One region of the Mesorhizobium sp. WSM4823 genome, then DNA from elsewhere that is predicted to be linked to it. Evidence: predicted binding sites of a transcription regulator. Region 1 holds the regulator's gene; the other holds the start of a gene.

Region 1 (15,008 bases):
GGCGGAAACTGGTTCGGCCGACTGGATCGGTACGAGGGGTTGAACCGGTTCGATGATCTTGACGGCCTTGTTCTTAGCCGGCTTGACGTCAGCCAGCTGGGCAGCAGGCTTATCTTTCTGGGCAAGGCCCTTCTTGGCAAGAAATGCCTGCCGTTCCGCGTCGGCCTTGGCTTTGGCCGCCTCGCGCATCGACAGCTTCCTGGCCTCGATCGCCTTGGCTCGAGCGGCCTCCTTGTCGGCGGCGATCTTGGCTTCGAGCTTGCCGATCTGGGCAAGATCGTCCGAAGTCGGCTTTTTCTTCTTTTTGAGGAGCCTAAGTTGCGCCGTATCGCTTTTGGCGGCGACGTTGACGACATCCGTTGTCACTGCGGCCTTAGAGGCCGAATTGCCCGCCGGCATGGCCGCGTAAGCGGGCGCACCAAGGCTGAGCGCGGCACAAAGGCCGGCTAAAATGAAGCTGCGAAGCTGCATGGCGAAGATCCGATCGTTCAATGCTTGTTGCCCACGGCGTCGCCCGGCGTCCCCCAAGGACCCCGAAAGTGCCGCGCGCAATCTATAATCGATTAATCGAAGTCGCCTCAAGCGCCGCGTCGTGCCGTGCCCGGTCGAATCTGCGTGATCGTGCGGCATTTGCCGCGACTGTGTTCAAACAACAACAGATCGCGGCGCCGGACGTCCGTTGATTACTGGTTTGGAACCTGCGGCGTCACCGGCGCCGTGGCGCCGTTTGTGGCCGGCGGCGTGGTCGAATCCGCGGCAGGCGGCGCAGTGGGAGCCGGCGCTGCTGCATCATTGCCGGAAGGCGGCGTCGGTGCCGTGTTGCCGGAAGGCGGCGCAGGCGCCGTAGTGCCAGGCAACTGGTTGAGCACGCCACCGCCCGCGCCGTTCGCCGCCGGCACGCGATCGAGAATATCGATCGGCTTCTCGCCGTAACGGGCGATGATCGACAGCGTCAGCGAGGTGACGAAGAAAGCCGCCGCCAGGATCGCCGTCGCCCGTGTCAACGCGTTGGCAGCGCCGCGCGCGGTCATGAAGCCCGATCCGCCGCCGATGCCGAGGCCGCCGCCTTCGGAGCGCTGCAGCAGCACCACGCCGACAAGAGCGAGCACGACCATGAGGTGGACGACGATCAGTACGGTTTCCATAGTTTATCCTGGCAAAGCCTTGCCCGGCCGTGGATACGACCGGTGATTTGGAGGCGGCTCAATACAATGCTTTGATGGCATTTCCAAGCCCGCAGCCGGAATATGGGAAGCAATGCGCCCTTTGCAACGATTTCCGCTGCGGCACTGCCTATCCTAGCCCGACAGGGCTGGGTGCTACGATATATTTCGATAGGCTTCGGCGATGCCGAGAAAGTCCGCCGCCTTCAGACTGGCGCCGCCGACCAGCGCGCCGTCGACATTTTTCACGCCAAGCAGTTCGACGGCGTTCGACGGCTTGACCGAGCCACCATAGAGAATGCGCATCTTCGCCGCTGCGCTGCCAAGCTTTTCCGACAGTTTTTCGCGGATATGCACGTGCGCCTCGGTAACGTCGGCGGCGGTCGGCGTCAGTCCTGTGCCGATCGCCCATACCGGCTCGTAGGCGATGACGGTATTCGACGCCGTGGCGTTGGGCGGCACCGAGCCGGCGATCTGGCGCGACAGCACGTCGAGCGTAGCGCCCGCCTCACGCTCGGCTCTCGTCTCACCGATGCAGATGATGGCCACCAGCCCGGCACGCCACGCGGCGGACGCCTTGGCCTGTACAATGGCGTCGTCCTCATTGTGATCGGCGCGGCGTTCGGAATGACCGACGATGACGTGGCTGGCGCCCGCATCTTTCAGCATTTCGGCCGAAATGCAGCCGGTATGGGCGCCGCTCTCCTTGGTGTGGCAATCCTCGCCGCCGGCCCGGACCGGCGTGCGCGACAAAATCTCTGCAGCGTGCGCAAGCAGGGTCGCCGGAACGCAGACCAGCGCTTCGGTCTCAGCATCGAGTCCGCTCATGAAGCCGTTGCCGATCATCCTGAGTTCGTTGAGTGAGGCACTGGTGCCGTTCATTTTCCAGTTGCCTGCGACCAGCGGGCGGATTCCTGGCGTCATGGGATTTGCTTCTCCGGGCAATATTCGGCTGTGTCCTCACTAGCAAACTCAGCCCACAAAGCAATCGACAGTGGGCCGGAAGGACGCTATTGCGCTTGTTTCAGACTCGGCGCATGCGAAAATGCGCAAAAATCGGAAGTGACCATGCTTGGTATCTTGAGAAACGCGGCGGGGACCTGGGTCGCGAAGGCGCTGCTGATATTGTTGGTGTTGAGTTTTCTCGTCTGGGGCATTTCCGGGCAGGTGGCGGGTGGTTTTGCAGGTCACGACGCGGTTATCACGGCCGGAGGCACCAAAGTGTCGATCAATGAGTATCGCCTCGCCTATGATCGCCAGATCAGCGTGATGTCGCAGCAATTCGGCCAGCGCATCAGCCGCGAGCAGGCGACGGCGCTTGGCCTCGACAACCAGGTCCTGGTGCAACTCGTGTCGGGTGCAGTCCTCGATGAACAGGCCCGCAAGCTCGGGCTTGGACTGTCCAAGGACCGGCTGGCCCAACTCACCCATGAAGACCCGGCCTTCAAGGGTCCCGGCGGCAGATTTGACAGGAGAACGTTCGAATACATTCTGCAACAGGTCGGTATGCGGCCGGAAGACTATCTGAAGAATCGCGCCCAGGAAGCTGTGCGCCAGCAGATCGTCGAGGCGGTTTCGGACGGCCTCAAGGTTCCGGATACCTTCTTCAAGGCGGTGGCACTCTATCGTGGAGAGGACCGCACCATCGACTATGTGACCTTACCGAAATCGCTGGTCGAGCCGATTGAAGCGCCATCCGACAGCGCGCTTTCGGCCTATTTCGAGGAAAACAAGAAGACTTATGCGGCGCCCGAATACCGCAAATTCTCCTATGTCAGGCTCGAGCCGGAAGACATTATGGATCTGAGCGCCGTGACCGACCAACAGGTCAGCGAGGACTACAACAAGAACAAGGGGCGCTATACCACGCCGGAAACGCGCACCATCGAACAGCTCGTGTTCAAGACGCCTGATGCCGCGAAGGCAGCGCTCGATTCACTCAGGACCGGCGCAACTTTCGACAAGATCGTTGCCGCCGAGGGTAAGACGCAAGCCGACACGCTGCTCGGCACGCTGACCAAGGACAAGATCGCCGACAAGGCGGTGGCAGACGCCGCCTTCGCGCTCAACGCCAACGAGGTCAGCCCGGTCGTTCAGGGCGCTTTTGGTCCGGTGCTGCTGCGCGTCACCGACATCAAGCCCGAAGTGGTGAAGCCGCTGGCCGAAGTGTCCGCTGAGATCCGCAAGGATCTGGCGCTGAGCGAGGCGAGCCGCATTCTGCTTGATGTGCATGACAATTACGAAGATATGCGCGCTTCGGGCAGCACGCTCGCGCAAGCTGCCGAAAAGCTGAAGCTGAAGGTCGTCACCATTGACGCGATCGATCGCACCGGCCAGAGGCCGGACGGCACCGTCGTCAACGACCTGCCGGAATCGCCGGATCTCATCAAAGCGGTGTTCGACGCCGAACCCGGCGCCGAGAATCCCGACCTCACCACCGCCGGCAACGGCTTCGTGTTCTACGAGGTGGATTCGGTCACGCCGGCCCGCGACCGCACGCTGGAGGAAGTCCGCCAGAAGGTAGTGGCCGACTGGACGGCAGCGGAAACGACCAAGCGGCTCACCGCAAAAGCGAACGAACTCGAAAAGCGTCTCGATGCTGGCGCCACGCTCGATGTGATCGCGAGCGAGCTCAAGCTCGAGAAGAAGACCAAGCGCGGCGTCAAGCGCGAGGCGGACGACGTCGATTTCGGCAAAGAAGGAGCCGCGGCGATGTTCGGTGAAGGCGAAGGCGGGACCGGGCTGATCCCCTCGCCCACCGGCGACGGACAGATCCTGTTCAAGATCGCCGAAGTCTTCGAGCCTGCCGGAGCCGACGCCAGCTCGGTACCGGACGACGCGCAGAAATCCTTCACCTCCGGCATGTCCGGCGACCTGCTCGACCAGTTGGTGGCGCAGTTGCAGACGCAATACGACGTTCGCATCGACCAGACCGCCGTTGCCCAAGCCCTGACCAGATGAGCGCGCTCAAGTCCCATATTGCCAAGGTCGCGGCCGGCAACGCCCTTTCCTTCGAGGAGGCGCGGGAGGCCTTCGACATCATCATGTCGGGCGACGCGACACCCGGCCAGATCGGCGGCTTCCTGATGGCGCTGCGCGTGCGCGGCGAGACGGTGAGCGAGATTTCCGGCGCCGTCGCTACCATGCGCGCCAAGATGCTGCGCGTCGATGCCCCCGCTGGCGCCATCGACATCGTCGGCACCGGCGGCGACAATTCGCACAGCGTCAACATCTCGACCGCATCCGCCTTCGTCATCGCCGCCTGCGGGGTGCCGGTGGCCAAGCACGGCAACCGCGGACTGTCCTCGCAGACCGGCGCCGCCGACGTGCTGACCGCGCTCGGCGTCAAGATTGATATCCCGCCGGAAACGATCGGCCGCTGCATCCACGATGCAGGCGTCGGCTTCATGTTCGCGCCGGCGCATCATCCGGCGATGAAGCATGTCGGCCCGACCCGCGTCGAGCTCGGCACCCGCACCATCTTCAACCTGCTTGGTCCGCTCTCCAATCCGGCCGGTGTTGCCAGACAGATGGTCGGCGTGTTCTTGCCGGAGTGGATCATGCCGGTGGCCGAGACGTTGAAGGCGCTGGGCACCGACCACGCCTGGGTCGCCCATGGCGACGGCTATGACGAGATTACCACCACCGGTGAAACCCAAGTGGCCGAACTGGTCGGCGGCGAGATCCGCAGCTTCACACTGACCCCGGAAGCGGTCGGGCTGAAGCGTCACACCAAGGACGAATTGCGCGGCGGCGACGCCGCCTACAACGCCCAGGCGCTGCGCGACATGCTGGGCGGCGCTGCCGGCGCCTTTCGCGACACGGTGCTGATGAACGCCGGCGCCGGACTGGTGGTGGCGGGCAAGGCGACGACGCTTGCCGACGGCATGGCGACGGCGGCGCAAGCCATCGACAGCGGCCGCGCGCTGCAAGTACTCGACCGACTGGTCGAGATTTCGAACGGATAGAGCCGTGTCTGACATTCTGCGCAAGATCGAAGCCTACAAGCGCGACGAGATCGCGGCGGCAAAGGCGCGCGTGCCGCTTGCCGAGATCAAGGCGCGGGCGAAAGACGCCGATGCGCCACGCGGCTTTCTTTCGGCCCTTGAAGCCAAGCGCAAATCCGGCAGTTTCGCGCTGATCGCCGAGATCAAGAAGGCGAGCCCGTCCAAGGGTTTGATTCGCGCCGATTTCGATCCGCCGACACTGGCCAAGGCCTATGCGAAAGGTGGTGCCGCCTGCCTTTCGGTGCTGACCGACGCGCCGTCCTTCCAGGGCGCGCCTGAATTCCTCACCGATGCGCGTAACGCCGTGACATTGCCCGCCTTGCGCAAGGATTTTCTGTTCGAGCCTTATCAGGTGTTCGAAGCCCGCGCGTGGGGCGCGGATGCCATCCTGATCATCATGGCGAGCGTCGATGACGCCATGGCCAGGGAGCTCGAAACGACAGCTTTCGAACTCGGCATGGACGCGCTGGTCGAGGTGCATGACGAGGTCGAGACGGAACGCGCGCTGAAACTGTCGTCACGGCTGATCGGCATCAACAACCGCAACCTCCGGACGTTCGAAACCAGTCTCGATACTTCGGAGCGGCTCGCGGCGATGGTGCCGGCCGACCGCCTGCTGGTCAGCGAGAGCGGTATTTTCTCGCACGAGGACTGCCGCAGGCTGGAAAAAAGCGACATCGGCACCTTCCTTGTCGGCGAGAGCCTGATGCGGCAACAGGACGTGGCTGCCGCAACGCACCTGCTTTTGACGGGCAAGGCACCGGCTCATGCATCGGCCCGAAAATCGGAATCGATTTTCGGAGAGCACGATGCATAAATCCAGCGTGCTAGAGCGTACTATGTGCGTCCAAACGGACGCACGTCGCTTTAAGGCCATCTGACGATGGCGGCTGCCCTCACCCATCTTGGCGCGACAGGCGAAGCCAACATGGTCGATGTCGGCGACAAGGCGGAGACGACGCGCACGGCGATCGCCAAGGGTTTCGTCTCGATGCTGCCGGAGACGCTCAAAATGATCCTCGATGGCGACGCCAAGAAGGGCGACGTGCTCGGTACGGCGCGCATCGCCGGCATCATGGCGGCCAAGAGGACGCATGAGCTGATTCCGCTCTGCCATCCGCTACTGTTGACCAAGATATCCGTCGACATCGAACCGGACGCGACGCTGCCCGGCCTGAAGGTCACGGCGTTGGCCCGCGTCACCGGTAAGACCGGCGTCGAGATGGAGGCGCTGGCCGCCGTCTCGGTCGCTTGCCTGACCATTTACGACATGGCCAAGGCGGTCGACCGCGCCATGGTGATCTCCGGCATCAGGCTGGTGGAAAAGACCGGCGGCAAATCCGGCGACTACAAGGTAGGCGCCCAAGAGGCGGGCCAATAATGGCGCTGCTTCCGGTCGCCGAGGCGCTAGAGCGCCTGCTTGAAGATGCTGCGCCCTTGCGAGCTGAAAGCGTCGCCCTGATGGACGCCGCCGACCGCGTGCTGGCGGAGCCGCTCACGGCGCTCCGCACCCAGCCGCCCTTCAACGCGTCCGCCATGGACGGCTATGCAGTGCGGGTCGAGGATGTCGCCGCCGTGCCGGCAACACTTTCGGTGATCGGCATAGCGCCGGCCGGACGCGGCTTTGCCGGAACAGTCGGCCCGGTGGAGGCCGTGCGCATCTTCACCGGCGCGCCGCTTCCCGCAGGCGCCGACACCATCGTTATCCAGGAGAATGTCCGCGACCTCGGCGGTGGCAGCATCGAAGTGACCGCTTCGACGGTTGAGGGCCGCAACATCCGCCGCCTCGGGCTTGACTTCTCAAAGGGCGACGTTCTGCTGGAGAAAGGCCGCCTGCTTGATCCGGCGGCGTTGTCGCTGGCGGCGGCGGCCAACCATCCGCAGGTCAGCGTGGTGAAACGGCCGTTGGTCGCCATCATCGCTACCGGCGACGAATTGCTGCCGCCGGGCAGCGAGCCTGGCCCCGACCAGATCATCTCGTCAAATGCCTATGGCGTCGCCGCCGCAGCCCGCTTGGTCGGCGCCGACGCGCTCGATCTCGGCATCGCCTCCGACCGCAAGGAGGCGATCGCCGCGCTGGTGAAAAAAGCGGTCGATGCAGGAGCCGACGTCATCGTCACGCTGGGCGGCGCCTCAGTCGGCGACCACGACCTTGTCCATGACGTGCTGACTGGCGAAGGCATGACGCTCGATTTCTGGAAGATCGCCATGCGGCCGGGCAAACCGCTGATGTTCGGCCGGCTGGGCGACGTCCGCTGCATCGGCCTGCCTGGCAATCCAGTGGCGAGCCTGGTCTGCACACAGCTTTTCCTGAAGCCGTTGCTTGCGCGGCTCGGCGGCCGCGCCTACCGGCAGGACATGCGTCAGGCGCGGCTCGGCGCCGCCATGCCGGCCAACGATCTCAGGCAGGACTATGTACGCGCGGTGGTGAAGGAAGACGCCGGCACGCTAACGGCGACGCCGTTCGGCATCCAGGATTCCTCGATGCTCAGGATGCTGGCCGACGCGAACGGGCTGATCGTGCGTGAGCCATTTGCACCCCCAGCCGCGACAGGCGCCGCCTGCAGCGTGCTGATGTTACGCTGAACAAACCGTCAACGCATTCATTAAACTTTAAACAGTTGCGGAACACAACTGGAACAGATAGTGTTTGTTCTGGGTTTGTTTTTCTGATTCTGTTGGGGGTCGCGATGCTGACACGCAAACAACATGAGCTGTTGATGTTCATCCACGAGCGGCTGAAGGAAAGCGGCATTCCGCCATCGTTCGACGAGATGAAGGAAGCGCTCGACCTCGCCTCCAAGTCGGGTATTCATCGGCTGATCACGGCGCTGGAGGAGCGCGGCTTCATTCGCCGGCTGCCCAACCGCGCTCGCGCGCTGGAAGTGCTGCGCTTGCCCGATTCGATCGCGCCCGGCCTCAATGCGGCGCGCAAATTCTCGCCGAGCGTCATTCAGGGCAGCCTTGGGCAGAGCAGCCATGGGCAGGGCAGCCTCGGGCGGCAGATCAAGCCGGCGCCTTCACGCATGCCTGCGGCCGGCAACGACGACGACGTTGTCGCCACCGTCTCCATCCCGGTGATGGGTCGTATCGCTGCCGGTGTGCCGATCGATGCCATCCAGCACCAGACGCATTCGATCTCGGTGCCACCGGACATGATCACCGGCGGCGCGCACTACGCGCTGGAGGTCAAAGGTGATTCGATGATCGAGGCCGGCATTTTTGACGGCGATACGGTCATCATCCGCAACGCCGACACCGCCCAACCTGGCGAGATCATTGTCGCCCTGGTTGACGAGGAGGAAGCGACGCTGAAGCGGTTCCGCCGCAAAGGCGCCTCGATCGCCCTGGAAGCCGCCAATCCGGCCTATGAGACGCGCATATTCGGGCCGGACCGGGTCAAGGTGCAAGGCAAGCTGGTCGGGTTGATCCGGCGTTACTGAGCGACAGCTTTCCCGGGTTTCTCGGCCTTGCGGTATGGCGGCAAGCCCCTCGCCTCGCGCGAGAATCTCCGCTGCTCATGCCAGGGCCTATATGGCTGTTCGACGGCAAAACGGATTTCTGCGCGCGTCGTCGCAGATAGCGGGTCGAAGAAAACGGCGGCACTGCCCATGCGAGCGAGCTGGCGTTTGGTGACGACGAGAACCAGCGGGTTGCGGCAGGGATTATAATAGGCCGTGGCATCGTCGATGACGATCAAATCCGCAAAGCCACAGGCTGGCCGCGCGGTTTTGCGGTCATCGGCGAGCGCGATGATCGCGCCGGACGGATGCCGGGCGATGCAGAGGCCGTCAGTGCAGTAGAAAGGCGATCCCGGCGGCAGGTCGGCCGGATCGGCGATGTCGAACCGCACGTCTCCTTTTTCGAATGTCTCCGGCTCGACAATGGTCGCTGAAATCAGCGCATGTTTCCAATTGTCGGTGGTGAATTCGTTCGAACGCACTCGGTTGATGGCAAGTTCGCCGCCGCCGATCGGCAGCGCCACCAGATGTGCGTCCTCCGAGATCAGCACGTCGGGGGTGCGTGTCTCGGAAATCGTTAGCAGGCCGGCGAGCGCAAAGGGAAGTGCCGCAAGCCGCAACCATGTCGTCGCCATTGTGGCAATGACCAGGGCGACCGTCACCATCAGAACCGACTGCAACGAAATCAGCCCGACTGCATCGACCGGCGAACGCTCGGAGATCCATCCCGATATTGCAATCATCGCCGTCAGCCCCTTGCCCATCATGTAGAGGAAAGGCCCGTCGAGGCCGAAAGGCATTGCCAAGGCGCTGACGACGGCCAGGAACATGACGACCGTGACGATCGGCATGACGGCCAGATTGGCGAACAGGCTGAGCGGCGAGACGCGCTGGAAGTGCCAGATGGCGAAAAGCGCGGTGGCGCTGCCGGCAATGATGGAGGTCATTGCGATTGCACCTGTCCCAGCGAGGAGTTTCCGCGTGACGAAAGCGACCGGTGACCGTCGCTGCGGCGGCGCCTTGGCCTTGTCGGCACGATAGTCTGACCAGCCTGCATAGGCGCCTACGAGGGCTGCGGTCGCGGCGAAGGACATCTGGAAGCTGGGGCCGACCACCTCGTGCGGCGACACGACGATGACGGCGATCGCTGAAATCGTCAGATTGCGCATGGTGAGTGCGGCCCGATCGAACAGCACGGCGACAAGCATCACCGCCAACATGATGAAGCTGCGCTCAGCCGCGACCACGACACCGGAAAAAATGAGATAGGCAGCTATGGAAACGAGTGCGGCGCCGGCCGCATATTTTTTGACCGGCCTGCGCGACGAAAAATCGGGAAACAGCGCAAAGGCGCCGCGCAGCAATCCCATGATGGTGCCGGCGACAAGCGCCATGTGCAGGCCGGAAATGGAGATGATGTGATAGATGCCGGTGCGCCGCATCGATTCGTTGATCTCTTCGGGGATGCCGGCACGCACGCCGACGATCAGCGCTGCGGCAATCTCCCCCTCGGCGCCACCGATGCTGTCCCTGATATGGTCGGCGATGCTTTCGCGCGCCTTTTCGATCGAGGCGGAAAGGCGCGCGGCTAACGGTGCATCCTCGGAAGCGACGATCTTCGGATTGCCGAGGAAAAAGCCGCTGGCGCCAATACCGGCGAAATAGCTGTCGAAGGAGAAGTCATAGCTGTCCGGCCTAACCGGGCCAGTCGGAGGCAGAAGCCTCACATAGCCGGTTACCACCGAGCCTGCGGTCATCTCGGCGGGAGTTTTGCGTGCCGAAACCCTGACACGTTCCGGTGCATAACGCAGTGTCGGCCGAGCGGTCGATATCACGTCGATGGTCAGCCTGATCCGGCCGTTCGCCATCTGGTCGAGCCTGACGATGCGGCCGGTGAGCTGGGTCTGGATTACCGAACCGAGCATCTGCGTTCCCGCGCGCCAGGTTTCAACCTTGGCGGCGAGCACACCGAGTGCGCACAGCAACGCTGCCATGAAACACAAATGCGTTTTGCGCCATGACCGCGTGACCGCTGCACACAATGCCGTGAGGACCACGACGGCGATGGGTTGGGGAAAGCCCGGTTCCACGGCAAGCGAAAAATAGACGATCACGCCGGATGCCAGGAAAACCGGCACCAGCAGGAAGGCGACGCCGCGGTCGAGTTCCATGCCGGCCGCCGAAACAACGCTGTTGCGGACAGCGGATGGTGCGAGGCGACGGAACTGTCGGCGGAAGCCAACGACAAGCCCGGGTGTTGGACTGGGTATTGGCGCGGAGCGGGCTGGCGAAAGAGGCTGGATGCCCGGGTGCGACCCAGGCAACGAAACGGGTAGCGGCTCGGCGTGAGGAACGTCGGCAAACAGCGATCGTTCGCTGACGCTTGCGACCGCGCCCTCGCTCTCGTTCACGCCGCGGCCTGGTCCAGCCATCGGGTCTGCCCCTTGCGCCCTTGACCTCCTATGCTACATGAACGCGCGACGCGCGAAAGTCCGCGCAACCACATCCGTTTCCTGCGCCTGCCCGAGAGTTCCATGTCCGACAAGGTCGTCACCCGTTTTGCCCCCTCGCCCACCGGCTTCCTGCATATTGGCGGGGCGCGCACGGCGCTGTTCAACTGGCTGTATTCGAAACACACCGGCGGCACGATGCTGCTGCGCATCGAGGACACCGATCGTGAGCGTTCGACGGCTGCGGCAACCGCTGCCATCCTCGACGGACTCTCCTGGCTCGGCCTCACCTGGGACGGCGAGCCGGTATCGCAGTTCGAGCGCGCGCCGCGCCACCGCGAGGTGGCCGAGGAGTTGGTGCGCATGGGCAAGGCCTATTATTGCTATGCGACGCCAGCCGAGCTGGAGGCGATGCGCGAGAGCGCGCGGGCCAAGGGGCTCCCTCCCCGCTACGATGGACGCTGGCGCGATCGCGACCCGTCGGAGGCGCCTGCGGGCGTTAAGGGCGCCATCCGCATCAAGGCGCCGACCGAGGGCGAGACGGTGGTGGATGATCTCGTGCAGGGTGAGGTGCGCTTCCCCAACAAGGATCTCGACGATTTCATCATCCTGCGCTCGGACGGCAATCCGACCTATATGCATGCTGTCGTCGTTGACGACCATGACATGGGCATCACCCACATCATCCGCGGCGACGATCATCTGACCAACGCCGCCCGCCAGATGGTGATCTATCGAGCCATGGGCTGGGACGTGCCGTCGATGTCGCATATTCCGCTGATCCACGGCGCCGACGGCGCCAAGCTGTCGAAGCGACATGGTGCGCTCGGTGTCGAGGCCTATCGCGCCATGGGCTATCTGCCCGAGGCGCTGCTCAACTACCTGGCGCGGCTCGGCTGGAGCCATGGCGACGACGAAGTGATGTCGATCAAGGACATGATTGCCTGGTTCGATATCGGCGACGTCAACAAGGGCGCCGCTCGTTTCGACTTCGCCAAGCTGGAGGCCCTGAACGGCGTGCATATGCGCCGGATGAGCGACGCCGAATTGCTCGATATCTTCATCGCCACCTTGCCCTATCTCGAAGGCGGCCCGGCGATCGCAACGCGCCTCGACGACACGCGCAAGGCGCAATTGCTTGCAGCGCTGCCAGGCCTGAAGGAGCGCGCCAAGACGCTGGTCGAGCTTGTCGACGGCGCCGGCTTCCTGTTCGCCGAGCGGCCGCTGCCGATCGACGAGAAGGCGGCAGCGCTGCTCAGCGGTGAGGCGCGCGAGATCCTGCGGGGTGCCCACGCGGTGCTGAAGGCAGTTTCAGGTGACTGGACGGCCGCCGCCGCGGAGGCTGCGATCCGCGAATATGCTCTGGCAGGCGGTCATAAGCTCGGTGCCGTGGCCCAACCTCTGCGTGCCGCGCTGACCGGCAAAAGCACCTCGCCCGGCGTGTTCGATGTGCTTGCCGTGCTTGGCCGCGACGAAAGCCTGGCGCGCATATCCGATCAAATCGATTAGCAAAACTGGCCCAAGAAGATTGGCATTGAAAGGCGGGTTTCGCAGTGCAACATTAGGTCTTGGCCCAATTTGGCACGCAAATCCAAAAGCGGGCGCAAACGCGCGAACTCCGATCCTTTCGACGTGTTGCGTTGCAGATATATTGCCTTGCCGGCAGTGAGAAAACCAAAAGGAGTTTGCAATGTCCGAAGCTGCGACAAAGATGGAATTTGGCGGCAAAACCCAAGCATCGACTGCAAAACTTGAATTCGGCGGCAAAACTCACGAGCTCAGGGTGCGAAGCGGTTCGGTCGGACCAGATGTCATCGACATCGGCTCGCTTTACAGCACCACCGGGGCCTTCACCTACGATCCCGGCTTCACGTCGACGGCAAGCTGCGAGTCGGAAATCACCTTCATCGATGGCGATGCCGGCATTCTTTTGCACCGCGGTTACCCCATCGACCAGCTGGCCGAGCATGGCGACTTCCTCGAAGTCTGCTACCTCTTGCTCTATGGCGAATTGCCGACCAAGGCGCAGAAGGACGATTTCGACTACCGGGTGACGCGCCACACCATGGTGCACGAGCAGATGTCACGCTTTTTCACCGGCTTTCGCCGCGACGCGCATCCGATGGCGGTGATGTGCGGCGTGGTCGGCGCGCTGTCGGCTTTCTATCACGACTCCACCGATATCTCGGACCCCTACCAGCGCATGGTCGCATCGATGCGGCTGATTGCCAAAATGCCGACGATAGCGGCGATGGCCTACAAATATCACATCGGCCAGCCCTTCATTTACCCGAAGAACGAGCTGAATTTCGCGGCCAACTTCCTGCATATGTGCTTCGCCGTGCCGTGCGAGGAATACAAGATCAACCCGGTGCTGGCGCGTGCGATGGAGCGCATCTTCATCCTGCACGCCGATCACGAGCAGAACGCCTCGACCTCGACCGTCCGCCTCGCCGGCTCGTCGGGCGCCAATCCGTTTGCCTGTATCGCTGCCGGCATCGCTTGCCTGTGGGGACCGGCGCATGGCGGCGCCAACGAGGCCGCTCTGAACATGCTGGGCGAGATCGGTCATGTCGACCACATCCCGGAATTCATCGCCCGCGCCAAGGATAAGAACGATCCGTTCCGATTGATGGGCTTTGGCCACCGCGTCTACAAGAACTACGATCCGCGCGCCAAGATCATGCAGAAGACCGCACATGAGGTGCTGGGCGAACTCGGCATCAAGGACGATCCGCTGCTCGACATCGCCATGGAGCTGGAAAAGATCGCGTTGACCGATGCCTATTTCATCGAGAAGAAGCTTTATCCGAACGTCGATTTCTATTCGGGCATCACGCTCAAGGCGCTGGGCTTCCCCACCACAATGTTCACCGTGCTGTTCGCGGTCGCCCGCACAGTCGGTTGGATCGCGCAGTGGAAAGAGATGATCGAGGATCCGCACCAGAAGATCGGCCGTCCGCGCCAGCTCTATACAGGTGCGCCGGAACGGGATTACGTGCCTATTGCGAAGCGGTAGTTGAGCGAATAGTGAGTAGCGAATAGGAAGAAGACAGCGAACGCTAGACGCCAGTCTGCCCCTACTCGCTATTCGCTACTCCCTATTCGCTTCTTTATGTACTCCATCACCACCCCCGCCGCGATATCGCCGGACGGCCTGCCGGTGGCCATGCGTCTGGCCACTTCGGCAAAACCGTCCTTCTGCCAAGTGCGGTAGGCAGTGTCGGAAAACAGCGCTTCCAGCTGCCGCGCCAGATAGTGTGGCCGCACATATTCATTGTAGTGCTCGGTCACCACCGGACGGTCGGCGATGAGATTGGGCAAGGCGGCGCTCCATACGGTGATCAAGCGTTGGGCCATCCGCATGACCGGATCGAGCCGGTAGCAGGAGATCATCGGCACGCCCGACAGCGCCAGTTCCAGCGACACCGTTCCCGATGCGATCAGCGCCGCATCGGCCTTGCCGAAAGCCTGCCATTTGCGTTCGGGATCAAGGATGATCTCCGGCTTCTCGTCCCAACTCGCCACCGAAGTCCTGACCAGGTCGGCGACATGCGGAACCGTCGGCAACAGCAGGCGCAAGCGATGCCCCCGCGCGCGCAGGATCGAGATCGTCTTGCCGAATGGGCCGACCAGCCTTCGCACCTCGCCGCGACGCGAGCCGGGCAGCACCAGCAATGTCTTCACGCGATCCTCGGACAGGTCGCGCGGCAGGCTTTGCGCCTTGGCAGCACCGAGCACGCCCGGATCATGCGTGAGGCGATGGCCGACATAGGTGCCGGGCGGACCTCCGAGGCGGGCGAGTTCCTTCACCTCGAAAGGCAGGATGCAAAGGATATGGTCGACATACGGTCTCATCGCCAGCGCCCTGCCCGGCCGCCATGCCCAGACGCTCGGGCAGACATAGTGGACGATGGGGATTGCCGG
Region 2 (15,008 bases), on a different contig from region 1:
GCGAGCGGCCGGCATCCGAGATGCGGTTGCTACGATCGACTGCCCCCCAATCCTTCATCCCGCGCTTCGGCAATATTGAATCCCCCTTCCGCATAATGCCCAATCTGAAGCAAAAGGCGAGATATCATTCTTCCAAATTGAAGGGATTACTTAGAGCTCAGTCGTTTTATGCAGTTGACGACACCTGCTTTTGCAGGCCGTGAGGATCAGGCCCGGACGCCGCGCTACGCGGGCATGCGGCTGTTGATTTCGCAGAAACTCCGAAGGTCTATAGCTTCAGCTAGGTCATATGCAGCGCTTCCGAGCGGCGATCGCTATCAATCGTGCTAAGCTCCGAACGTTTAAGAGATGGCCGTCTGGGATATCCGGAGCAACGATCGAGAAGTGCTCTCGGTTGGAGAGCGTGACGAACGGTGTGGACAGCACTTGCTTGAACTCCTCACGTTCCCGAACTCTCGGCAAAACAGAGCCTTAGCGGCCTCATGGCGACACAAGGAGTTTTCGTGGAAATCGACCGAAACACAGTCGCCGGCTTTGGCCGGAGGGTACGGAGGAACTTGGCTTTCGTGCTTGCCGCGGGGGAGCGGCAGGAGGACGTCCATGTGGTCACCGAGCTAGTAACCTCCTTGCTTGGTTTGGTTGTTTTTCCTTGTGGATTCATTCAAGACAGCGGCATAAGCGGCTTAGAAGTGTACTCGTTCGAGAAGTTGGCATCTGAAGGGTGGCCTGCCTGGAGATTCGAAATAGGTCGGTCGAACTCCCTCGACGATCACGTTCGACATATACGGAACGCACTTTCGCACAGACGTGTCCAATTTTCGTCGGACGCTCGCGACCTTGAAGGTGTGGACATCATTTTCCGAGATCGTCTGCCCAAACAGACGCAGGACAATTGGGGCGCCACAATTGGTGCCAGTGGGCTGTTGGATTTTGCACAGCGCCTCTCAAGCGTCGTCGACGACATCATTTCTTAGCGAGAGCCTGGGCCCATAGCACATTGGCTGTCGTCGTGCTTCCCCCTGGCGCTCCCCGGCGCCAGATAGCAAAAAGGCCCGGTTACCCGGGCCCTTTATGCTTTTCAAATCTAAAGAAGATTTGGAGCGGGTGAAGCGATTCGAACGCTCGACCCCAACCTTGGCAAGGTTGTGCTCTACCCCTGAGCTACACCCGCTCGCGCGGCTTTTGGGCCGCAAGCCGCGCCTATATGGCTGAAGGGCGCGGCGATTGCAACAGGGAAATCGCAGGTTTTTTGGTCCGCACCCGGCGACGTAAACAAGCCTTCCGTAGCGACGATAGGAACGGAATCGGCGGCTTCGCCGCGCAACGGTCTTGTCTCGGCCGCGTCATTGGCCGTAAACGGCGTGATCCAAACCGCGACAACAACAAGTCCGACAAGAAACAACATGCCGAAAACCGAAGCCGAGCTTTTTGCCTTCCTCGCCGATCTTGGGATCGAGGTCTCGACCCTGCGTCATCCGCCGCTGTTCACGGTCGCCGATTCGCAGGCGCTGCGCGGAGAAATCGCCGGCGGGCACACCAAGAACCTGTTCCTCAAGGACAAGAAGGACAATTTCTTCCTGGTCAGCGTCGGCGAGGAGGCGGTGGTCGACCTCAAGCAGATCCACCATGTGATCGGCGCTGCCGGGCGCGTGTCCTTCGGCAAGCCGGAGATGCTGATGGAGCTTCTCGGCGTCGTTCCGGGCGCGGTCACCGTGTTCGGCGTGATCAACGACACGGCGGGAAGAGTGAAGGTGGTTCTCGACCAGGAGTTGATGGGCCATGCCATTATCAACGCCCATCCGCTGACCAACGAGGCAACGACATCGATCGCTGCCGCCGACCTCGTCAAATTCGTCGAGGCAACCGGGCATGATGCTGTTATCTTGAAAGTCACGGCATGATCGCCACATGGATGGCGATAAACCGACTTCTAAGTGAGGATGTGGACGTTGTGCCGGGCCGGTGGGCTGGCGGCGCGACCGAAAGGGCGACGAGATGAGCGACAACAATCAATTTGGCGGCCCGTTTGGCAGCAATGGCGGGCAATATGCCACCACAGTGCAGTATGGCGGCACCGAGGCCGCCCCCGCGAAAGCCGCGCTTGGCGAGCCGCCTGTCGCCGTCGATGTCATCAAGGACACGACGACCGCCGCTTTTGCCGCCGACGTCATCCAGGAATCGCGCCGTCAGCCGGTGCTGGTCGATTTCTGGGCGCCCTGGTGCGGGCCCTGCAAGCAACTGACGCCGCTGCTGGAAAAGGCAGTCACGGCCGCCGGCGGCAAGGTCAAGCTGGTCAAGATGAATATCGACGACCATCCTTCGATCGCCGGACAGCTCGGCATCCAGTCGATCCCGGCGGTCATTGCTTTTAAGGATGGCCAGCCGGTCGACGGCTTCATGGGCGCCATTCCCGAGAGCCAGATCGCCGCGTTCATCGAGAAGGTCGGCGGCAAGACCAATGGTGCGCCGCAGGTGGCCGAGGCGCTTGCCGCGGCCGCGGAGGCGCGCGACACCGGCGATGTGCAGACCGCGGCCGACATCTACGACGCGGTCCTGGAACAGGCGCCGGAGACGATCGAGGCCATTGCCGGGCTTGGTGATCTGCTGTTCGAGGCCGGCGATGCCGAGGGCGCCGAAGCCGTGCTGGCGCGGGCGCCGGAAGCAAAGAAGGATGCGCCGCCACTCGCCGCGGTGCGCGCCAAGATGGCGCTTGCCGCACAGGCAGCAGCACTTGGCAATCCGGCCGAATTCGAGCGTCGGCTGGCTGAGAACCCCGGGGACCACCAGGCACGTTTCGATCTTGCCATGATCCAGAACGCCAATGGCGAGCGCATGGCGGCGGCCGACAATCTGCTGGCAATCGTCAAGGCCGATCGCTCGTGGAACGACGACGGCGCCAAGACGCAGTTGCTGCAATTCTTCGAGGCATGGGGGATGACCGACGAAGCAACGCTGGCGGCGCGGCGCAAATTGTCGTCGCTGCTGTTCTCCTGAGTGCGCATCAAGCTGTTTTTGCGTGGCGGCCTTGCGGTCGGCGGCGGCTGCGCCAGATAGGGGCCAGACCGGATCCGTTTTTCGCTTCCTGACGATTTACACGCCAGGTTGCGATGGGCGGGCGGATTGATGCGCTTCTCGACGAAGCGAGCGGAGGACTGAAGTGCAGGCGGGAAACGCGCATTACCGGCTCGATACGGATTTGCCGTCGACGGTGCCGATCTTCCCGCTTGAAGGGGCATTGCTGCTGCCGGGAGGCCGCATGCCGCTCAACATCTTCGAGCCGCGTTATCTGGAGATGGTGGATGAGGCGATCGCCGGATCGCGGCTGATCGGCATCATACAGCCCAGCCTCGACGGCGCGCGGCGCGCCGATGGCGAGCCTGAACTCTGCAATGTCGGCTGCGCCGGACGTATCATTGCGCTTTCCGAGAGTGGCGACGGCCGTTACCTGATTTCGCTGCAAGGCGTGTGCCGGTTCCGCATCGTGCAGGAGCTCGCGGTCAAGACGCCCTTCCGCCAGTGTCGGTTTGCGCCCTTTCTCACCGATCTCGATGAAGATCAGGCAGAGGCAGAGATCGACCGACCGGCGTTGCTCAAGGCATTTCGCGCCTATCTGCAAGCCAACGATCTTGAAGCCGACTGGGAAAGCGTCAGCCGCGCCGAAAATGCCATGCTGGTCAATGCGCTGTCGATGATGGCTCCCTACGGGCCGGCCGAGAAACAGGCGCTGCTCGAAGCGGCGGACCTGAAGACACGCGCCGAAACGCTGATTGCCATCACCGAAATGGCGCTGGCGCGCGAAAACGAGGATTTCGGATCGAGTTTGCAGTAGGAGGCTCTTCCTTCTCCCCTTGTGGAAGGAGGGAGAGCCGCGCGAAACCTGAAGTGATTGCCCGGATAAGGACGGACCGAATGGTGGATGGGCGTGACGGAAAGAATGCCAATGTCGACCCCAGGCTGCTGGAATTGCTGGCCTGCCCGCTGACCAAGGGCCCGCTTACCTGGGATCCGGAGCGCGGCGAACTCATCTCGAGGGTGGCTCGGCTTGCCTATCCGGTGCGTGACGGCATCCCGATCATGCTGCCTTCGGAGGCGCGCGCGATCCCTTTGGAGGACGGATTGCCGCCGCGCCTGGGCGGACCGTCCTGAACAGCGGGCTGGAAGCCGATCGGGAGGGAATGTCGGTAATTCCTCTCAGCGGCAAATCGCAAACCTTGGATATTGGCCGACACGTCCTCCCTTCGTCATCCTAGGGCGGAGCAGGAGCGAAGCGACGTGGCGGAGACCCTGGGATCCATGCCGTGACCCAGCGGCAGTGCTCCGGCGGACCAGAATCGAGCGCACCATTCGCGCCGCCATTCCGAGCCACTGCATTCTTCGGCGGATGTCACGGCATGGATCCCAGGGTCTGCGCTCCGCTTCGCGTCGCTCCGCCCTAGGATGACGAAGGCGTGGGTCCCTATTGAAAATTGCGCCCCTTGGGCATGACCCTTTCTGCCTTCCCCGATAGCGTCGCGATATCCTGCCGGTCGCTTTGTACGACAGGTACATCGGGCTTCTCCTCCAAAAGCACGGACAGCCAGGGCGTCAGATCCTCGACCTTTTCGGCGACGATATGGATGACGTCCGATTCCGACTGCAGTTTGCCGGTGATACGAACGAACCGCGCCCCCATGACAATGGGCCGGTAGCGATTGAAGGTTCTTTCCCAGAAAATGACGTTGGCGACGGCCTGCTCGTCTTCCAGCGTCAGGAAAATCGCTTTGCCAGTGCCTGGGCGCTGCCGCACGAGCACCAGGCCGGCGACGGAGACCCGCCTGCCATCCGGCACGGAGGGGAGGCGCGCATTGGGCGTGACGCCGGAACGATCCAGCCGCTGGCGCAGAAAGGCAAGCGGATGCGCTTTCAGCGACAGGCCGAGCGAACGGTAGTCGTGGACGACGTGCTCGCCGAGCGGCATTGTCGGGAGCCTGGTTTGGGGCTCGAGATCGCGCAAACGGATCGCCGGCCGGTCGAACAGCGGCAGGGTCTCGGCGGCACTCCTGCCGTCGAGGGCGCGGACCGCCCACAGGGCGTCGCGGCGGTCGAGACCAAGCGAACGGAAAGCGTCGGCTTGCGCCAGTTTCTCGATCTCATCGACATAGAGACCTGAACGCAGCCAGACATCGCGAACGGATGCGTAGCCGTCGCCGCGTCTGGCGACAAACACCTCCATCCGCTCCTTCGACAGACCTTTGACCTGGCGGAAACCCAGCCGGACGGCATGATTGGTCCGGATGACGCCGCGCATCTGGGCATGGCGTTCAAGGATGCGGGCCGGATCGAAGGGCGCTTCCTCCAGCGCGCAATCCCAACCGGAAAAATTGACGTCGACCTCGCGGATTTCGACGCCATGGTCGCTTGCGTCGCGGACAAGCTGAGCCGGCTGGTAAAACCCCATCGGCTGGGAGTTCAGGATCGCAGCGCAGAACACGTCGGGATAGAAGGTCTTGAACCAGCACGAGGCATAGACCAGCAGGGCGAAGGAAGCGGCATGGCTTTCGGGAAAGCCATATTCGCCAAATCCCTCGATCTGCTTGAAGCAGCGTTCGGCGAAGTCTTTCTCGTACCCTCTCTTCATCATGCCATCGACCATCCGCTTGCGGTAATTGCCGATCGTGCCGGTGCGCTTGAAAGTGGCCATGGCGCGACGCAGTTCATCGGCCTCGCCCGGCCTGAAGCCGCCGGCGACGATAGCGATCTTCATCGCCTGTTCCTGGAACAGCGGCACGCCCAACGTCCTGCCGAGTATCTCTTCCAGTTCCGGCTTGGGATATTCGGCTTTTTCTTTTTTCTGCCGGCGGCGCAGATAGGGGTGGACCATGTCGCCCTGGATCGGGCCGGGCCGCACGATCGCCACCTCGATGACGAGATCGTAGAAGGTGCGCGGCCGGAGGCGCGGCAGCATCGACATCTGCGCGCGCGATTCGATCTGGAAGACGCCGATCGTGTCGGCGCGGCAGATCATATCGTAGACATGTTTGTTCTCCGGCGGCAGGGTGGCCAGCACATAGGGCTGGCCATAGTCATCCCGCTCATCAGGATAATAATCCCTAAGCAGGGTGAAGGCGCGCTGCAGGCAGGTCAGCATGCCGAGCGCCAACACATCCACTTTAAGGATTTTCACCGCGTCGAGATCGTCCTTGTCCCACTCGACCATCTTGCGTTCATCCATCGCCGTCTTGATGATGGGCACGATCTCGTCGAGCCGGTCCCTGGTGATGACGAAGCCGCCGACATGCTGCGACAGATGACGGGGGAAGCCCATGATCTCGTTGGCGCATTCGATCACATGCCTTGTCGATGGATCGGTCTGGTCGAGACCGCCGGCCCTGGTCTCCTTTTCGCCGAGCTCCGAGGTCGACCAACCCCAGATCGAGCTGGACAGCGCGCTCCTGACATCGTCCGACAGGCCCATCGCCTTGGCCACTTCGCGCATCGCCGACCGGCCCCGGTAGCTGACGACGGCCGCGGCAAGAGCGGTGCGCTTGGCGCTGTATTTCTCGTAGATGTACTGGATGACTTCTTCGCGCTTCTCATGTTCGAAATCGACATCGATGTCGGGCGGCTCGTTCCTTTCCTCGGAAATGAAACGCTCGAAAAGCGAGTCGATCCGCTCGGGTCCCACTTCGGTTATGCCGATGCAATAACAGACAACAGAGTTGGCTGCCGAGCCACGCCCCTGGCAAAGTATGCCCTGGCTGCGGGCGAATTTGACGATGTCGTAGACAGTCAGAAAATAGCGCGCGTAGTTCAGGCGCTCGATCAAGGCGAGCTCTTCCTGGATGCGCTTGGTCACATCGGCGGGAACGCCTGCAGGATACCGTATCGCTGCACCCTCTCGAGCCAGCCTTTCCAGTTCGGCCTGTGGCCCGAGGCCCGATTCCGTCGGTTCGTCGGGATAGTTGTATTGGAGGTCACTGAGAGAGAAGCTCAATTCGCCGGCAAAGCGCAACGTTTCCGCCAGCGCTTGCGGATGCCTGCGGAAAAGCCGCGCCATCTCCACTGGCGGCTTCAAATGGCGCTCGGCATTGGCCGCCAGCTCCAGCCCCGCTTCGGCAACAGGCACGTTGAGGCGAATCGCCGTCAGCACGTCCTGCAACCGGCGCCGTTCGGACGTATGGTAAAGAACGTCGTTGGTCGCCATCAGCGGAATGCCCGATGCCTCAGCCATGGCAGCCGCCTGCTCGATACGGAAGCGGTCGTTGCCCTGATAATCCGGCGAAACGGCAAGCCGCAAAGCCTTGCCAAATCTATCCTTAAGCCGGCTAATCAGTCCAAGGTGATCTTCCGCCGGCGCCGACAGATCCGGCAGGACCGCCAGCGACATGAGATCGCCCCATTCGAAAAGGTCGGCGCGAAAGAGAAGCGGTGCGCCCTTTTCGCTTTCATCGCGCATATTGGCTTGCGTCAGCATGCGGCACAGATGGCCCCAGCCCTTGCGGTCCTGCGGATAGGCGAGAACATCAGGCGTGCCGTCGCAAAAAACCAGGCGGCAGCCGGGATGATAGGATAGTCCTTCCACCTTGGCCTGCTGCCAGGCGCGCACGACACCGGCCACGGTGTTGCGGTCGGCAAGCCCGATCGACGAGAATCCCAAAAACTTTGCCGCGACCACCAGTTCCTCCGGTTTCGAGGCGCCGCGCAGGAACGAGAAATTCGACTGGATGCCGAATTCGGCATAGGGAACGGCCGTCAGCGCGTTCATGCGAAGACCCCATGCATGAACCAGCGCGGCGGGACTTGAGAGGCGCCGTAGAGGCCCTGGCGGTAGAGCCAGTAACGGCGGCCGGTGCTATCTTCGATGCGGAAATAGTCTCGGGTCGGCGCGTCTTCCTGCCCCGACCCCTCCCGCCACCATTCCGGGGCGATGCGTTCCGGCCCTTCGGCGCGCGCGACCCGGTACAGCGCCCGCCGCCAGCGGAAGTTCATCGGCGGGCCCTCAGGCATTTCGGTGGCCGGAACCTCGATCGGTTCGGGCGAACGGAACAGCCGGATCGGGCGTTCCGGCCGGAAGACAGGCTTAGTGTCTTGTATCTTGTCCGGCTTCTTCGGCGGAGAGACCCTTTGCGGCGCTTCCGCGAAGGGAAGCGTGGCGACGGCGCGCTCGGGCAGATGGCTCTCGACGGCAACCGGTTTCAAAACCGCGCTGTCGCCGAGCCGGGCGCGGATGCGGTCGGCGAAAAGGGCAATATCGGCGCCGTCATCGCGCGTCTCGCCGGCGAGATCCGCCTGCTGCATGTCGAAGGCCGCGGCCGTCAGGACCGAGAGGCGCACGAGATCGAAGCCATAGCCGGCATCGATGTCCTGTTCGAGCGCGGCTAGCCTTTCGTGGAACAATTTCTGGATCAGCAGCGGCTCGCGCAACGGCCGCGAGGTGCCGACGGCGATCCGGCTGACGGCGCCGTCGACGCGGAAGAGCAGCAGCGCCAGCCTTCTTGCGCCTTCGCCGCGGCGCTCGAGATCCACCTTCAAAGTCGTCGCCAGCATTTTCACCAGCCGCTCTATTTCGTCGGTCAGCATGATGGGTTCTGCTAGGTGGCGTTCGACCGAAAGCGGCGCGACCGGCAGGCGCGGCGACACCGCTTCGTCGAGGCGGCCGAGCGCCTGGTCGAGGCGCAAAAGCAGCGAGACACCGAAGCGGCGGGCGAGCGGCGCGCGGGGGGCTGCCATGACGGCCCCCGCCGTGCGCAGGCCGACGCTTTCCAGGCTGGCGCGGATATCAGGCTCGATGCGTAGCGCCGCCAGTGGCAAGGGTGCGAGAAGCGCCTCCTCCTCGCCACCGGGGACGATGCGGTCACTGGCAAACCGCGCTGCCGCCCAGGCAGCACCTGGCGTGGCGGCAAGGCCGGCGCGGACATCAAAACCCTGATGGAAAAAGCGCGACAGGATGTCGTCGAGCATCGAGCGTTCGCCGCCGAAAAGATGGGTGCAGCCGGTGACGTCGAGGAACAGGCCATCGGCTGCGTCGAGCGCCACCAGCGGGGTGTAGCGGTCGCACCAGTCGGCAAGGCTTTCGAGCAGGCGGCGGTCGGCCTCGGGATCGGCTTCCAGTACGTCGATCGACGGATGCATGGCGCGCGCGTCGGCTATGCCCATGCCGCGCTTCAGGTGAAGCGCCTCAGCCCGCTCGTCGAGGGCGGCGATGCGCTGCGCGTTCCCCTGGCGATGGCTGATCACCAGCGGCAGGTGATCCGACGGTCGGGAACGCCAGGACCGCCCCAGCCGCTGCCGCAGGACCCTTTCCGCGGCGAGATGCGGGAACCACAGGGACAGAATTCGCTGCCCTTCCTTCCTCGCCCCGTCTTTCTTCGAAACTGTGTTCATCGGGGTTCCACTCCAGTGTGAATTGTCCTGGCAAGGCCGTGCGGCTCTTGCCGATGCTGACGGTGAAGGCGGGACGGCCGATCGAGCCGGCAAGCGGCCCGGCGATCGTCTGGCGGGATGCCGACGGCGCCGTCGACAGGACGAGGCGGACGGGTGCCGCCGTTGGCTCGGGTTCGCCGGCCTGGCGCAGCAGAAACACCGGCCGGCCGGCATTCTGCGCCCGGGCGTGCAGCCGCCGCGTCGCCGTGAGGTCCAGCCGCTGCGGGCTGCCGCGGATTTCGAGGATGACGGCGGCGAGCGCGGTCATCCGGGCGGCTTCCTCGGCGATCCACAGCGCATCGAGGAGCCTTGGCGCCTCGGAAAACAGCAATTGCTCCGGCTCGATGCCGAAAACAGCGTGAAGCCCCCTGGCATAGGGGAAGCCCGCCTCCCGGAAGATTTCCGCAGTGCCGATCCACAGGACCGGCAATTGCGGCCCCTGTTTGAGGATCAGGCTGACGAGTGACAGGGCGAAGCCGGCGACGGCCCCGGCATCACGTGTCGCGGCGCCATGGATCTCGTTCAGCGCCGCCTTCGGCAGGCCGCCGCTAAGCGCGGTGTCGAGACCTTCGGCACCGGTGCGCAGAAACGCATCAGGCGGCGCCACGGCGAGGCCGCGGCGGACGATTGTTAGACCATCCGCTGTTGGATTCTGGGGGGTGACGTCAGTATCAACGGGGGCTGCGCCAGCCGGCACCTCCAAGCGCGCGGGCAGCGTTCCCTCGATCTTCGCGATCTGGCGGCGCAGGGCAAAAACAGTCTCCCGCGCCACGGCGCTTGTCGCCATGACGGTCAGCTTCCACTCACAATTGTTCCTGTTATGTTCCTATAGATTCCAGAGGCCACCCGAAGAGTCAAGCGGAGTCATGGGGAATTTATTCCTGCCCTTGCGTCGACGGCAACCGGCCATTTGCCGAGTCCGGCTCGAAAGCCTATATGCCGGGATCAGAAGGACAAAGCATGGCCCGCATCTACAAGACCCGTGTCTGGCACGACCAGCTTTCGCCGTCGATGGAGGAAATGGAGTTCCTGGCGTTGGAGGCTTATGCCCATCTGCCGGAGGATTTTCGCAAGCTGACCGGCGAGATCGTCATCCAGATCGCCGAATTCCCGACCGACGAGATCATGGACGATCTGTCGCTGGAAACGCCTTTCGACCTGCTCGGCCTGTTCGAGGGGCGCGGCATCGCCGAGCGCTGGAATCCGCAGACAGGCGAGGGGCCGAACCGCGTCACGCTCTACCGCCGCGCCATCCTCGACTACTGGGCTGAGAACGAAGAGACGCTGGGCGACATCGTCACTCATGTGCTGATCCACGAGATCGGCCATCATTTCGGCCTGTCGGACGATGATATGGAGCGGATCGAAGAGGCGGCGGAGTAAAGGGCCCCACGCTTCGTCATCCCAGGGCGGAGCAGGAGCGAAGCGACGTCGCGGAGACCCTGGGATCCATGCCGTGACTGTGGTGCAGTGCTCCGGCGATGCAGAACCGAACGCCCATCATCCCGTTCTGCGGCAATGAGCAAGCGGGACCATCCCGATCGGTGGTATGATCGCATTAATCCTGGATCCGCCGAGCCCTTCGGCAGAGGTAACGGCATGGATCCTAGGGTCTGCACTCCGCTTCGCGTCGCTTCGCCCTAGGATGACGAAAGACGAGCGCTTCAGCGAACTTCCCTACCAATCGCTGAGCTTGGTGTTGGGCCCGTATTCCTGGCCCTCGATATCCTTCACCACGGCCTGGCCGCAGCGCATGCTCTTGGTCTGCTTGTCATAGGCATAGGTTGGCGAGCCGAACAGGTGCCAGCCTTTGTTCAGCGCCGCCGTCACCTTGTGGCAGAAGCTGGAATCGTCCGGGCCGGACAAAAAGCGGTAGAGTTTCATTTTTCATTCCTGTCGTGAGTTGCCAATCATGCCCCGATGGCGGCCGCCTTCGCCAGCAGTTTTTCGGCCTGCGCCAGATGCAGCCGTTCGACCATTTTTCCATTCAGTGCAATGACGCCCTTGCCGGCATTTTCGGCAAGCGCGAACACCTCTTTTACCGAGCGCGCCTCGGCCAGCGCTTCGGCAGATGGCGCAAAGGCCCGGTTCGCAGCCTCGATCTGGGCCGGATGGATCAGCGACTTGCCGTCAAACCCCATGGCAGCCGCCTCCCCGCATTCGCGCGCAAAAGCGTCCAGGTCGCGAAAATCATTGAAGACACCGTCGAGCAGGTCGAGGCCGCCGGCTCGTGCCGCCAGCACCATCTGCATCAGCCACGGTGTGAGGTAGCGCCGGTCGGGCGTGGCGAGAATGCCGGTGTCCTTGACCAGATCGTTCGTTCCGGCCACGAAACAAGTGAGCCGCGAGGCCGGATCGCGGCCAAGCTCGGCAATCGGCCCGATGTTGAGCAGAGCCTTGGGCGTTTCGATCATCGCCCATAGTTTCACCGCGTCCGGGGCAAAATTGTCGTCGAGCACGTCGCCGGCTTCGAGGACGTCGCGCGGCGTATCGACCTTGGGCAGCAGGATGGCGTCGGGCTCGCAGCGTGCCGCAGCCAGCAAATCGTCGGTACCCCATTCGCTGGAGAGCGCGTTGATGCGCACGATCATCTCGCAGCGCCGGCCATAGTCGTTGGCAACTGGGCGATCGGCGAAGATGCCGGCGAGTTTTTCGCGCGCGGAACCCTTGTCGGCGGGAGCGACGGCATCTTCGAGGTCGATGATGACGGCGTCGCAGGCCAGCGAGCCAAGCTTGGCCAGCGCCTTGTCGTTCGAGGCCGGGACGTAGAGCACCGAACGGCGCGGGCGGTAGGTTTCGGTCGTCATACCAAATCTATGCCGCCTGCGGCCGGTCGAGGCAAGCCGCTTTGACCTGCATAAAAACTGCACAAAAGTCCCGAAAATCTCCTCGCGTCCGCCCCGCCACCGGCACTTCCGCCGACGACAAGGGCGGCATGCAAGAGCGAGAAAAACTCCGTTGGTCCCTGCCTTACCGGCTCCGCAATGAGGGCTGGTGGCTCGTCGATCCACCCGGGACGCATCGCTCGGCGACCCTCTTCCCCTTCATCCCCAAATCCCTGCCCAGATATGCCGGCCGCATCAAAGCCGCCGAGAAAGTCCGATCATGACATCGTTGCTTACGGCCGCGCCAAGCTATTGCGCGCGATTCGGCGCTGCCGTCCTGCTTGCTGCCCTGGCCGATTTCTTCTTTTACGGGCAACCCATCGGCATCACGCTTTTCCTGTTCGGCACTACGCTTGCCGCCGCAGCCGCGGCCATCCAGCCTTCGGCGCTCAGCGCCCGCGGCCTGTGGCTCGGGCTCGGTGCCTTGCTTGTCGGGCTGCTGCCGCTCATTGAAAATGTCAGTGCGCTGTCCGTCGCGATCGGGCTTGCGGCGATGGCGGTCTTCGCACTTTCGCTGGTCGGGCGGCTGCGGCACGGGCTTGCCCGTATCGCCGGCCAGGTAGTGCTCTTCCTGCTCGCGGCACCATTCCGGTTCGCCCACGATTTCTTTCGCTGGCGCAAGGTGGCGCGGCGGCTTGGCCAACGGCGCATCCGCTTCGCGGCGATCGCCGTCTGGGTGATGCCGTTGACGCTGGGAGCGGTGTTTCTCGCGCTGTTCGGCGCCGCCAATCCGGTCATCGAATACTGGCTGTCGCTGATCGATCTCCTCGCCTTGCTGGAGCTCATCCATCTGCCGCGGCTGGCCTTCTGGCTGCTGGTGCTTGCCGGTGTCTGGGCCTTTTTGCGCCCGCGTCTGCCGCGCCTTTTCCGCTCCTTTGCGCGTGTAGTGTCGTCTGTGCCTGTCGGCCGGGTGACGACGACAAAACCCGCCAAAGCGATCGAGGACATCATCTTCGGCAAGGCCGCCATTCTTCGCGCGCTGGTCGTCTTCAACCTCCTGTTCGCCATACAGACGGCGCTCGACGCCACCTATCTGTGGGGCGGCATCGCCCTTCCCGACGGGCTGACCTACGCCGCCTATGCACATCGCGGCGCCTATCCCTTGATCGTCACGGCACTGCTCGCCGCCGGCTTCGTCCTGGCGGCGCTGCGGCCGGGGAGTGCGACCTCCAGCGATCCGCTCATCCGCCGGCTGGTCTATGTCTGGGTGGCACAGAACATCGTGCTGGTCATCTCGTCGATCCTGCGGCTCGACCTCTATATCGGCATCTATGCGCTGACCTACTGGCGCATCGCCGCCTTCGTCTGGATGGGGCTGGTGGCGGCGGGCCTTGCCCTGATCATCGCCCGCATCGCGCTCGAAAGATCCAACGAATGGCTGCTTTCCGCCAATCTTCTGACGCTTTCGGTGACGCTCTATGCCTGCTGCTTCGTCAACTTCGCGGCGCTGATCGCCAACTACAATGTCGAGCACTCATTCGAAATGACCGGCCAGGGCACCGAACTCGATTTCTGCTACCTGCGTTCGCTCGGTCCCAGCGCCTGGCCGGCGCTCGACCGCTTCCTCGAGCATCAAGCCAGCACGAATGCGGCCAGCCTTCCCTCCTACAGCGAACTCGCCCGTTTGCTTGGGCAGGACGAGGCCCGCTATCGCGCCGACCAAGAAAACTGGCGCGCCTGGAGTTTTCGCGATTGGCGGCTCCTTCGCACTCTCGACACAAATATCCCGTTCATGGTTCCTCAGGGCTCCGAACCCTTCGTGCCGGGCCGCTGATTCATGCCGCATCACATCCTGGTCGCCGACGATGATCCGCACATCCGCGAAATCATCTGCTTTGCGCTCGAAAAGGCGGGGATGAAGACGGTTGCCGTAGCCGACGGCGCCGCCGCCTTGCAGGCGATCGAACGCCGACCGCCCGATCTTATCGTGCTCGACATCGGCATGCCGGAAATGGACGGGCTGGAGGTCTGCCGGCGGCTCAGGCACACATCCGACGTGCCGGTGCTGTTCCTGTCCGCGCGCGATGAAGAGATTGACCGCATCCTCGGGCTCGAAATGGGTGGCGACGACTACGTCATCAAGCCGTTCAGCCCGCGCGAGTTGGTCGCCCGCGTCAATGTCATCCTGCGGCGCGCTCGCCAGGCGGCGCCGGAACAGACCGACGACCGGCAGTTCTCGCATGGCAGACTGGCCTTGGTGCCGGCCAGCCACGCCGCCAGCTTCGACGGCCAGCCGCTGGTGCTGACCTCGATCGAATTCGCGATCCTGAAAGGGTTTCTGGCGCGCCCGGCGCATGTGCTTGGCCGCGACATGGTGATGGCCAATGCCTATGCCGCCAACATCCATGTCGCCGACCGCACCATCGACAGCCACATCCGCAACATCCGCGCCAAGCTGGCGGCGGCCGGCTGCACGGATGCGATCGAGACCGTGCATGGCGTCGGCTTCCGGCTCGGCCGGTGCGGCGCGTGAGCACCCAAAAATGGATTGGCAGCAAATGGCGGCCGCGCCTCGCCACCATCGTTGTCGCCATCCTGATCATGGTGATGGCACTGCCGCTGGTCGGCCTGTTCTTCTTCCGGCTCTACGAAAACCAGCTGATCCGCCAGACCGAGGCCGAGTTGATCGCGCAAGGTGCCGCCCTTGCCGCCATCTATGCGCAAGAGGTCCGCGACGCCGGCATCCCCGCCGAGAAGCTCGGCCCGGCCGTGCCTGCCGCC

The links. Region 1 encodes LexA, which represses DNA repair genes until DNA is damaged. Its sites were predicted from a motif close to TGTTCNNNNTGTGTTCNG; they were not measured.
Region 2: a site for LexA is predicted at 10,213-10,230, ahead of AC0L26_RS29210 (ImuA family protein). Genes of this name have one in related genera too.

The regions. Positions count from the first base shown of each region.
Region 1 is NZ_JBVVQL010000002.1:460,302-475,309, reverse strand. It holds gene AC0L26_RS07195 (L,D-transpeptidase) at 1-471, opposite strand, end outside; gene secG (preprotein translocase subunit SecG) at 684-1,145, opposite strand; gene tpiA (triose-phosphate isomerase) at 1,320-2,087, opposite strand; gene AC0L26_RS07180 (peptidyl-prolyl cis-trans isomerase) at 2,232-4,124, shown strand; gene trpD (anthranilate phosphoribosyltransferase) at 4,121-5,131, shown strand; gene trpC (indole-3-glycerol phosphate synthase TrpC) at 5,136-5,987, shown strand; gene moaC (cyclic pyranopterin monophosphate synthase MoaC) at 6,054-6,551, shown strand; gene AC0L26_RS07160 (molybdopterin molybdotransferase MoeA) at 6,551-7,756, shown strand; gene lexA (transcriptional repressor LexA) at 7,861-8,613, shown strand; gene AC0L26_RS07150 (ComEC/Rec2 family competence protein) at 8,607-11,063, opposite strand; gene gltX (glutamate--tRNA ligase) at 11,166-12,590, shown strand; gene gltA (citrate synthase) at 12,772-14,100, shown strand; gene lpxB (lipid-A-disaccharide synthase) at 14,169-15,008, opposite strand, start outside.
Region 2 is NZ_JBVVQL010000019.1:51,747-66,754, reverse strand. It holds gene AC0L26_RS29250 (HEPN family nuclease) at 483-974, shown strand; tRNA gene AC0L26_RS29245 (tRNA-Gly) at 1,097-1,171, opposite strand; gene AC0L26_RS29240 (prolyl-tRNA synthetase associated domain-containing protein) at 1,404-1,901, shown strand; gene trxA (thioredoxin) at 1,996-2,994, shown strand; gene AC0L26_RS29230 (LON peptidase substrate-binding domain-containing protein) at 3,158-3,829, shown strand; gene AC0L26_RS29225 (Trm112 family protein) at 3,910-4,146, shown strand; gene AC0L26_RS29220 (error-prone DNA polymerase) at 4,457-7,744, opposite strand; gene AC0L26_RS29215 (DUF6504 family protein) at 7,741-9,216, opposite strand; gene AC0L26_RS29210 (ImuA family protein) at 9,158-10,189, opposite strand; gene AC0L26_RS29205 (metallopeptidase family protein) at 10,363-10,785, shown strand; gene AC0L26_RS29200 (DUF1737 domain-containing protein) at 11,080-11,286, opposite strand; gene AC0L26_RS29195 (HpcH/HpaI aldolase/citrate lyase family protein) at 11,313-12,209, opposite strand; gene AC0L26_RS29190 (DUF4153 domain-containing protein) at 12,508-14,061, shown strand; gene AC0L26_RS29185 (response regulator) at 14,065-14,760, shown strand; gene AC0L26_RS29180 (sensor histidine kinase) at 14,757-15,008, shown strand, end outside.